Regions from separate parts of the Arthrobacter sp. HMSC06H05 genome, predicted to be linked through region 3. Evidence: predicted binding sites of a transcription regulator. Region 3 holds the regulator's gene; each other region holds the start of a gene.

The links. The regulator LexA, encoded in region 3, represses DNA repair genes until DNA is damaged. The targets are predictions, from matches to a motif close to TCGAACANNTGTTCGA.
Region 1: a site for LexA is predicted at 1,904-1,919, ahead of ruvA (Holliday junction branch migration protein RuvA). Genes of this name have one in related genera too.
Region 2: a site for LexA is predicted at 1,335-1,350, ahead of HMPREF3160_RS10245 (DUF6504 family protein). Genes of this name have one in related genera too.

What each region holds. Positions count from the first base shown of each region.
Region 1 covers NZ_KV788998.1:55,508-58,784, reverse strand. Annotated here, with positions in the region: gene ruvB (Holliday junction branch migration DNA helicase RuvB) at 37-1,107, opposite strand; gene ruvA (Holliday junction branch migration protein RuvA) at 1,167-1,805, opposite strand; gene ruvC (crossover junction endodeoxyribonuclease RuvC) at 1,977-2,600, opposite strand; gene HMPREF3160_RS08275 (YebC/PmpR family DNA-binding transcriptional regulator) at 2,648-3,277, opposite strand, start outside.
Region 2 covers NZ_KV788998.1:43,421-46,697, forward strand. Annotated here, with positions in the region: gene HMPREF3160_RS08230 (S9 family peptidase) at 1-24, opposite strand, end outside; gene zapE (AFG1/ZapE family ATPase) at 45-1,226, opposite strand; gene HMPREF3160_RS10245 (DUF6504 family protein) at 1,448-1,762, shown strand; gene dnaE (DNA polymerase III subunit alpha) at 1,784-3,277, shown strand, end outside.
Region 3 covers NZ_KV788989.1:108,522-111,798, forward strand. Annotated here, with positions in the region: gene HMPREF3160_RS07580 (ATP-dependent DNA helicase) at 1-1,182, shown strand, start outside; gene lexA (transcriptional repressor LexA) at 1,254-2,090, opposite strand; gene HMPREF3160_RS07590 (LysM peptidoglycan-binding domain-containing protein) at 2,324-2,734, shown strand; gene HMPREF3160_RS07595 (histidinol-phosphate transaminase) at 2,814-3,277, shown strand, end outside.

The sequences.
Region 1 (3,277 bases), on a different contig from region 3:
AGATAGGCCAATGCTTTCTCCAGCTCGGTCGATTCTTCAGATGAGGCGGGCAGTCCCGCCGGGATCCTGCTCCCCCGAAGGTAGGGCGCCAGGAGCACCCTCCGGCGGAGTCAGGCCTAGGTGCGCCCATGCCGCTGGGGTTGCTATTCGTCCGCGTGCGGTTCGGCCGAGGAGGCCTTCGCGCACAAGATAGGGCTCAGCTACTTCCTCGACGGTTTCGGTTTCCTCCCCCACCGAGATCGCAAGTGTTGATAAGCCGACGGGCCCGCCACCGAATTTGGTGCACAACGCTTGCAAAACTGAACGGTCGAGCCGATCCAGTCCACGTTCATCGACGTCATACATGTCCAGGGCCGCTGCGGCTTGAACCGCATCGATCCGCTCGATGCGGTGTACAAGCGACCAGTCCCTGACACGGCGTAGGAGCCGGTTAGCGATACGCGGGGTTCCGCGTGAACGTGAAGCGATCTGCTGATAGCCGTCATCGGTCAAGCGCACATCAAGCATGACTGCCGAGCGCCGCAGAACCATTTCAAGTTCTTCAACCGAATAGAAGTCCAGGTGGCCGGTGAACCCGAAACGGTCACGCAGAGGTCCCGGCAAAAGACCGGCACGCGTGGTCGCGCCCACCAGAGTGAACGGAGGAAGATCCAATGGGATAGCTGTGGCACCAGCACCCTTGCCGACCACGATGTCGACGCGAAAGTCTTCCATCGCAAGGTAGAGCATTTCCTCTGCTGGGCGGGCTAGACGGTGGATCTCATCCAGGAATAAAACTTCGCCTTCAGATAGCGAAGAGAGGATCGCAGCCAGGTCCCCTGCGTTTTGGATTGCCGGACCGGAGCTGATGCGTAGCGGTGCTTGCATCTCCGCGGCAACGATCATGGCTAGCGTCGTCTTGCCCAAGCCTGGAGGCCCGGAGAGCAGAACGTGATCGGCAACCCGTTCACGCAGCTTCGAGGATTCAAGTACGAGGGAAAGTTGCTCGCGAACACGTGCTTGGCCCACGAATTCATCGAAGTTCTTGGGCCGCATCGCAGCCTCGAGCGCGCGTTCCTCCGGCTCTCCGGAGGCATCCACCAGACCGCGCGAGGAATCTGATGCCATCTTGCTGCGTTCCTCTCCCCTAGCTTCTCAACAGTAGTTTCAAGACCGTTCCGGCATGCTCACGAGCGCACTCCGGTCCCGGCCCCCACGCCCCGCAATGCAGCGCGCAACAGCTCTGGAACCGAGGCCCCGGCCAATTCCGGTTGTGCCTTGAGCGTGGCTGCAAGAACTTTCTTAGCTTCCTTCTCAGTCCACCCCAGGCCTGTGAGACCCTCGACCACTTGGGCCTCGGCGGCTTGAGCCAACGCTTCGGCTTCGGTCTGGGCGGCCGGGGCGGCAGTGGCAGTAGCATCCGCCGAGAGCGTCAGCTTGCCCTTGAGTTCAAGGATAATTCGGCTTGCCGATTTAGGGCCCACACCCGAAACGCGGGTCAGCGCTTTCGTGTCTTCGTTCTGAACAGCCGCGGCGAGCTCTTCTGCAGAGTGAACCGCCAAAATAGCTAAACCCAGTTTCGGGCCGATCCCTGAAACGCTCGTGATGATGTCGAAAACGTCCCGGTCACGTGCACTAGTGAAACCGTAGAGAGTCATCGAATCTTCACGCACCACCAAACTCGTTGGAAGAGTGGCTTCTTGACCTACCGTGAGTTCCCCTAACGTCCGCGGAACCGCGTTGACGAGGTAGCCCACTCCGCCCACATCAAGAACCACCGAGTTCAGGTTCAACGTCGTAACGGTGCCTCGAAGCTGAGAAATCATGGGTACGAACAACCTTTCACGGACATAACAGCGCGCCGACGGCACGCCTCACACATAAGAGAGCACCACAAACACGGAGAGTGATACGAGAAGTCTATCCGAATATATCTTCGAACTATCCGTATGTGTGTTAGATACGCCCCGTGTCACAGCGCTCACGAGCCAGCACGGTCAACCACGCGGCTTACGTGCACGCGCCCGCAAAGCAGACTCCGCACGCGCCGCATTATTAGCGGCCTGAGCCTGCGCCTTGAGCCAGGCTCGCTGTGCTGGGGCCACACCACTTTGATTCGATCCTGAAGCCGCCGCCTTGGATGCCGGGTCAGCCCCACGCCACCCGTGAGCCAGAGCGATCGCTATCGCATCGGCCGCATCGGCTGGTTTCGGGGCGGCCGCTAGGCGCAGAATCTTGGTCACCATCCGCCCCACTTGCTGTTTATCAGCCTGGCCGCTACCGGTCACAGCGGCTTTGACCTCAGTCGGGGTGTGTAAGGCAACCGGAATGCCGCGGCGCGCGGCAGCGGCAATGATCACGCCCATCGCCTGGGCGGTACCCATCACCGTAGAGACGTTCGTGTAAGTGAAGACGCGCTCAATCGCCAAAGCATCAGGCCGGAATTCATCCAGCCACTCATCAATCCGCTCAGAAATCGTGAGCAGACGGTGGTCCAAGGCAACCTCAGACGGGGAACCGATCACCCGCACGTCCTCGAGCGTTGCTGTGCGGTCAGTACCAACAGAAACCAGGGCCAACCCGCAACGGGTCAGCCCTGGATCAACTCCTGCTACGCGCACGCACCAACCACCTCGGAAGCCGTTACGCGAACCGAATGCAACAGTCTCTACTCCTCGCCTAGCGCCTCAATGACCTCAGGCGTCATATCGACATTCGAGTACACGGCCTGCACGTCATCGAGCTCCTCGAGCGCTTCCTCAAGTTTGACGAACGTGCGGGCCGCATCCACATCCAGCTCAACCTTCATCGTCGGCACGTACTCGACTTCATCAGAGCTGTATTCGACACCGGCTTCATCCAGCGCGTGAGCAACTGACTGCAGCTCCGAAGGCTCCGAAACGATGGTGAAAGAATCGCCGACCTTGGTGATCTCCTCGGCATCAACATCAGCCATGAGGACAACCTCCATGAGGGAATCCTCGGTGTGATCAGCCTCAGGGACCACCACGACACCCTTACGGTTGAAAAGGTAGTTGACCGAACCCGGGTCGGCGATCGTGCCACCGTTACGGGTGATCGCCACGCGAGTCTCAGAGGCCGCGCGGTTGCGGTTATCGGTCAGGCAGTGCACCAAGAGAGCCGAGCCCTGCGGACCGCGTGCCTCATACATGATCTCGGTGTAGTCAATGACCTCACCAGTCAGCCCGGCACCACGCTTGATCGCACGGTCGATGTTGTCGTTAGGAACGGAGTTCTTCTTCGCCTTGTTCACGGCGACTTCAAGAGCCGGGTTACC
Region 2 (3,277 bases), on a different contig from region 3:
AAGTGTCTGAAGGGTTTGATTCATAGTTTCGAGGCTACCGCGCATCAAGGGCGCGTGTCAGCAACCGGTGTCAGCAGCTGCAGGCGCGAAAACATGCGTTCGGGATAGACCGGCCCGCGGGGTGCGCGGGCAAGCTCCTCCGGTGGGACCGGGGCATAGACGTGTAGCGGGATGTCCGCATCGGCTAACACATCGACCATGTGCGCGAACCGCTGTATCGCGTTGCGCGTCATACTTTCAGGCGCGGGGACCTCCCGGAGGACCCAGGTCGAATAGTCATCGGCGAGCGCGAGCAGATCTGCTGGGGAAATGCTGCCTTCGCATAAGTATTCCCAGGTTGTGTCTAGTGTGGCGTTTTCTGAGTCCGTGCTGTCTAGGCTGGTGGGGTTGACGGTCAGGGTGCGTGCAGTCCCGGGTAGCGGGATGGTTGCGCTGCTTGTTGTGGTGTTGCCTGTTGTGGTGCCGGTGGCTGGGGATGAGGCGGGGCTGTTGACGATGGTCCAGGTGCCCGCTGCGAAGCCGGTAGCTTGGTGCGGGCTTGGCTGGTGCTGGTTTGGGTGAGGCGGGATTGTGTGGTGTTGGAGCGCGCGGTAGTCCTGTGGATGCGTGAGGGTTAGGACCTCGAGGTTTTCATGGATGTGGCGTGCTGCGGGGCCGAGCGCGTCAGCGATCATGGGGTCGTCGTGACCGTTACCGGGCGCGGCGTTGGATGTTGTGAAGAGTGCGATGTCGTGCTCGGCGAGGATGCTGAGTGCGCGGCGCAGCATGACGGCGTCGGCGACATCGTGGACGTGGAATTCATCGATGAAGATCACGGTGTTGGCTGCTACGACGTCGGTGACGGCTTGCGCGAAGGCGTGCCCGTTGGTGTGCATGCTGTGGGTTAACGCGCGGAAGAACGCGGTCAAATGCATCCGCAGGGTTGCTGCGGGGGCGTTGCGGAGGATGCTGTCGATGAGCCAGGTCTTACCGCGTCCGACCTCGCCCACAAGGTAGACCCCCGAACGGTGCGAGCCCAGGATTGTGTGGGCTGCGCTTATCTGGTGTGGATCGAGTGCAACGCCACGGCTTTCAGATGCCCGGCTGGTCGCGGCGAGCGCGGCGTCGAGTGAGGCCCAGCCGAGACGTTCGTATAGAGGGCTCGGCGGGGCAGGCATGGTTTCTTGCTGAGAAGGGGTGTTGTCCGGAGAGGTCGGGGTAGCGCTATCGAGGGGTTGAAGGGGCATGGTCCCTATTGTCTCCGATGGGGCAGAACGTGTGTGTAACGCAAGCGCGCAGAGGTTAGGGCGGGTGTGCGGTTCAAACTGTCAGGGGGTATTCTTAAGGTCTTCCTATCGAACACATGTTCGAATCTCGTTGTGTGAGGTTCCGCTTCCCAGGCCCCGCACATCCAGCGTTGCGGCCGAGCCAGCTCACAGGCGGCCGGTGAGAAGTAGGAAACATGAGTATGTTCACCCAATCTGTGGAATTGCGTTGTGACGAGCAGGGCGCGCCGAGTGCCGTGCTGTGGCAAGGGCGCACATGGACGGTGTGCGCAGAGCCCGTGAAGTGGTTTGAGCGTAGGGCCTGGTGGGAGGAGGACCCTAGAGCCGTTAAAGGTTCTGGACCCGGGACTGTTGATCATTTGGTGTGGCAGTTGCAGGTGCAGTTGAACCCAAGTTCTGAGCCGCAGACAATGTATGTTTCTCAGCACTGCGCAACGGGCCGGTGGCGGCTGATCAATGTTGAACTGCCTTCGCAGCCTTTACAACGTAGCGCGTAGAGAAGGCAGTCGCTTAAGCGTATGAAGGGAAAAGTGGGTTTCCCGCATCTGCATGTTTCTACCGCGTATAGCACCCACTACGGGGTTGACCGGCCAGAGAAGTTAGTGGAACAGGCTGCAGCTGATGGTGCTTGGGCTCTAGCGTGCACTGACCGCGACGGGCTATACGGGGCTATCAAACATGTTGCGGCGTGCATCGAGCATGGGGTCACCCCGATTCTGGGCGTAGATCTTGCTCTGCTCGAAAGCACGAGCGTTTCTGGCGCGAGCATCGCAGACGAAGAAAATATCGTAGGCGGGGCGAGCACCGCAGCTGGGGTGAACAGTGCCGGCGAGGTGAGCGTTGCAGGTCGGATTGTTGTGCTCGCCCGTGGTTCCTCGGAGGGGTATTCGGCGCTGGTTCGGCTCGTGTCGGTAGCGCATCAGCGGGGGAGAGAAGCCCACGGGATTGTGGGGGTGAGCCGGCTTGATGTGCGCCAAGCAGTACTCGGGCCCGATGGCTATGTACGCCTCAGTGTGCTCCTAGGGCCTGACTCGGATGTGGGCCATGCCGCGTATCGTCGCCGCTATGCGCACATGCGGCGCCGGCTTAAAGCATGGCAGGACACACTCCATACCGATGCGTTGTTTATAGAACTGGTGAGCCACATGTCCCGGCCCGGGCAGCGCTGTAGCCACGCGCATGCTCTACGGATGTGGAAAGCCGCCCGCGAAAGCCGTATGGAAGCGGTTGTGACGAACGCGGTGCGGTATGCGACCCCGGACGGCGCCGCCACCGCCGATGTTGTGGACGCGGTGCGCCTGATGAGCCCACTAGGTTCTGTTACCGCACCGAAAGGCACCGTTCCCGCGGTGAGCGCTGCCCGCGGTGAGAGCCCGCAAGTCAACGGGCAAGGATGGCTCAAGCCAAGCGCCCAGATGCACGAGGTGGCTGCCGAGCTGGCCTCGGCCGCGGGGCTAGGGTCCCAGGGGGCCGAGCAGTTGCTGCGCTCAACGCAACGGTGTGCGTCTCTGAGCGCGCTTGATCCGGTCAAACATATGGGCTGGGGAACCCCGGTTGTTCCTGAGGCGCACGTGATCGGGATTAGGCACAACCCGATGCTTGAATTACGGCAACGGTGCCTGGCGAGCCTCGAACGGTTATTCGCTCCAGGCGGCGAAGCTGTTCTGCATCATTCACCGGCGCGCGCTGAACGGATGCGTCAGCGTGCCCTGGACGTCCTGGAGCATGAACTGGGCATCATCGAAGAGCTCGGGTTTGCAAGCTATTTCCTCACCGTCGCCGCGGCTACCGACATCATCCACGGCATGGGGGTCAGGGCCGCCGCGCGAGGCTCAGGCGCATCGAGCCTTGTGGTGTACCTCTTAGGGATATCGCATGTGAACCCGCTTGAACATGACCTGATCTTTGAACGTTTCCTCTCACGGGAACGAGCAAGCCTGCCGGATATCGATGTGGATGTTGAATCCGCTCAACGTCACGCGGTCTATAGGGAACTGTTCAAACGCTTCGGT
Region 3 (3,277 bases):
GCTAAGAAGCACCTCAAGGTTGCGTCGAAGGCGTTATCTGATGCCGCTAAGGCTTTTGAGAAGTCTGTCACGAACATCCCGACAGGTCTTCAGCCGCGCGGATTGACCGAGGCTCAACGTGCCGCTGTGATGCAGGTTTTCGAATCAGCGAAGGTCGTGATGGCGGATTCCAAACGCGAGGCTGGCGATGCGGCTCCGGATGGCGCCTGGCAGTCCGCGCGTTCCGCGGTGGCTCAGGTTGTTGAGCTGGCTGAACGTTTGTTGAACGCTGGTCAGGGCGACGAGGTTGTGTGGGCGGCCCGGCCCGGCAGCTTCGAGCCGGGGCGCGGCTATGTGGTTCCGGATGATTCTGAACCGGCGTCTTTGATGGTTGCCCCGTTGTCTGTTGCGATGCAGATGCGGGATGGCTTGTTCGCGGACCGGACCGTGGTTTTGACCTCGGCCACGCTTGCTGTGGGTGAAGCCTTCGAGCCGGTTGCTGGCGGTTTAGGGTTGATGGGGCCGGAGGCTCCTAAGTGGGATTCGGTTGATGTTGGTTCGCCGTTCGAATACGAGAAGCAGGGCGTGCTGTATGTGGCTCAGCATCTCCCGCCGCCAGGCCGCGGAGTCTCTGAAGCAGCTATCGATGAGCTTGGGGACTTGATCAAGGCCTCTGGCGGTGCGGCGTTGGCGCTGTTTTCTTCACGCCGAGCCGCTGAGGACGCCGCCGCTGCGTGCCGTGAACGTCTGGATGTGCCGATTTTGGTGCAGGGCGAGGCGTCAATGACGGAGCTGGTGCGGGAGTTCTCAGCTGATGAGCAGACTTGTCTGTTCGGGACGATGACGCTGTGGCAGGGCGTGGATGTTCCGGGGCGGCATTGCCGTTTGGTGGTGATTGATCGGATCCCGTTCCCGCGCCCTGACGATCCTTTGATGACCGCTAGGACCCGTGACGTGAATGAGCACGGCGGGAATGGGTTCATGTCTGTTTCGGCGCATCACGCGGCGATCCGTTTGGCGCAGGGTGTGGGCCGTCTGATCCGTTCCACAGAGGACAGGGGAGTGGCCGCGATTCTGGATTCTCGGATGGCTACCCGCCGCTATGGTGCATATCTTCGCAGCGCGCTACCACCGTTGTGGACCACAACTGACCGGAATACAGTTCTCGGCGCTTTGGGACGCCTGCGCGAAGCCAATAAGTAACGCGGCAGTAACGAAGATGGCGCGGCGATACGGGCCCTGCGCTTAGAGGGGTTGCCTGAGCGGCTCTGCGCTTAGAGGGAGCGCAACACGGATACGACGCGTCCCATGATCTGTGCGTGGTCGCCCAGGATGGGTTCGTATTGGGAGTTCTGAGGCAGTAACCACGTGTGTCCGTCGCGTTGCCGGAAGGTCTTCACGGTGGCTTCGTCATCCAGCAGTGCTGCGACGATCTCGCCGTTCTGTGCGGTGTTTTGGCGACGGACCACAACCCAGTCACCATCGCAGATCGCGGCGTCGATCATCGAGTCTCCAGAGACTTTGAGCATGAACAGTTCGCCGTGCCCTACAAGCTGACGTGGCAGGGTCACGACGTCTTCAACGTGTTGTTCAGCAAGGATCGGTCCACCTGCCGCGATACGGCCGACGAGTGGGATCTCAGCCGAGTCCTCACCGCCGCGAGCCTTGAACTGCGTGATGTTAGCCGAGTCTGTGATGTTGGAGGATTGTGCGGTGCTGGCGGAGTCTGTGGTGTTTGGGAGTTTGGCTGCACCGGGCATTGGTGTGACCTCCGCTAGGCCGGCGCCTGTCGCTGCTCCGAGTGCGGCCGCACTAGCTGTGGTGGAGTCCTTCTGGGTCACGTCCAGGGTGGACGGATAGAGAACCTCGAGCGCGCGGGGGAGTTTGGGGTCGCGGCGAATCCAACCGAGCTTGTTGAGCTGCTGCAGTTGGTGTGTCACCGAAGACAGCGATTTCAACCCGACTGCGTCACCGATCTCACGCATCGTGGGCGGATACCCCTGATTCTCTAAGAAAGACTCGATGCACTTCAGCACAGAGCGTTGCCGCGAAGTCAGCGGTTTCGAAGGGCGTGCGGGCTGGGTGTCCATCGACGGTGTATCGGTGCTCATTCGTTTCCCATCCTTCGTTTCCCATCCCTGGTTCGCTACCCATGCCCATCAAAGTGTCAGGGGGTTGTTCTTGACTGTAATGACAGTCCACATCGGTAGTTACAGCCTATATGGATTCGCCGCATATTCAAAGATATGTACGAAGACCGTTGAGTCGATTCGAAGATGTGTGCTAGAAATGTATCGAAGAGATGTTCGAATGTATGTTCTGTTCGATGTCGGAAGGAATGGTCATGGTGGACACCGTTGTCATGTCGAATACTGCTGAACGCACCGTCAATTCAGATGAGCGCACTCTCAACACTGCTCATGGCGAGCACGCATCACGTCAACGTATCCGTTTGACTTCACGGGGGCGGTTTGTGTTCTTCGGCCTGCCGACTATGGCTTTGGTCGTTGGCGTGTTTTTGATGCTCTCGGCCTTGCTTCAGCCTGCTCAGGCAACCACGGGTGAGCCGGTGACCGCGCAGGGGGATCGCTTGGTTGAGGTCACCGTTGCGCATGGAGATACCTTGTGGGAGCTAGCTGAGCACTATGCACCTGAACGCGATGTCCGCGACACGGTGGCTCTGATCCAAAAGCACAACTCTTTTGATGGAGCGCTCGTTCCGGGGCAGAAGCTCGTTGTCCCGGTCAGCTACTAACCCGTCCACAGCGTGAGTGGGTGCGCAATAGGGCGACCCTAATTCGAGACGCCACTTAGCCGATCCCTAGACTTGAACCATGTCTCAGGATGCTATGCAACGGCTCAACCAACTTCCACTTAGGGATAACCTTCGTGGGCTCTCCCCGTACGGCGCCCCACAGATCGACGTTCCGGTACAGCTGAACGTCAACGAAAACACTCACCCGCTGCCGCAAGAGGTGATCGATGAGATCGCCGCATCCGTACGCGAGGCCGCACACAGCCTCAACCGCTACCCAGATCGGGAATTCACGGCGCTACGCACCGCACTCGCCGAGTACCTCGGCCGCGGGCTCACCCCAGAAAACGTGTGGGCTGCTAACGGCTCCAACGAAGTACTGCAACAGATCCTGCAAGCCTTCGGCGGTCCAGGCCGAACCCTGTTGAGCTTCCCGCCCACCTATTCGATGTACCCGCTGTTGGCGTCTGGAACAGACACCACATACATTCCCGGCCACCGCGCAGAGGACTACAGTCTCAGCGCGGAATCCGCGGCAGAACA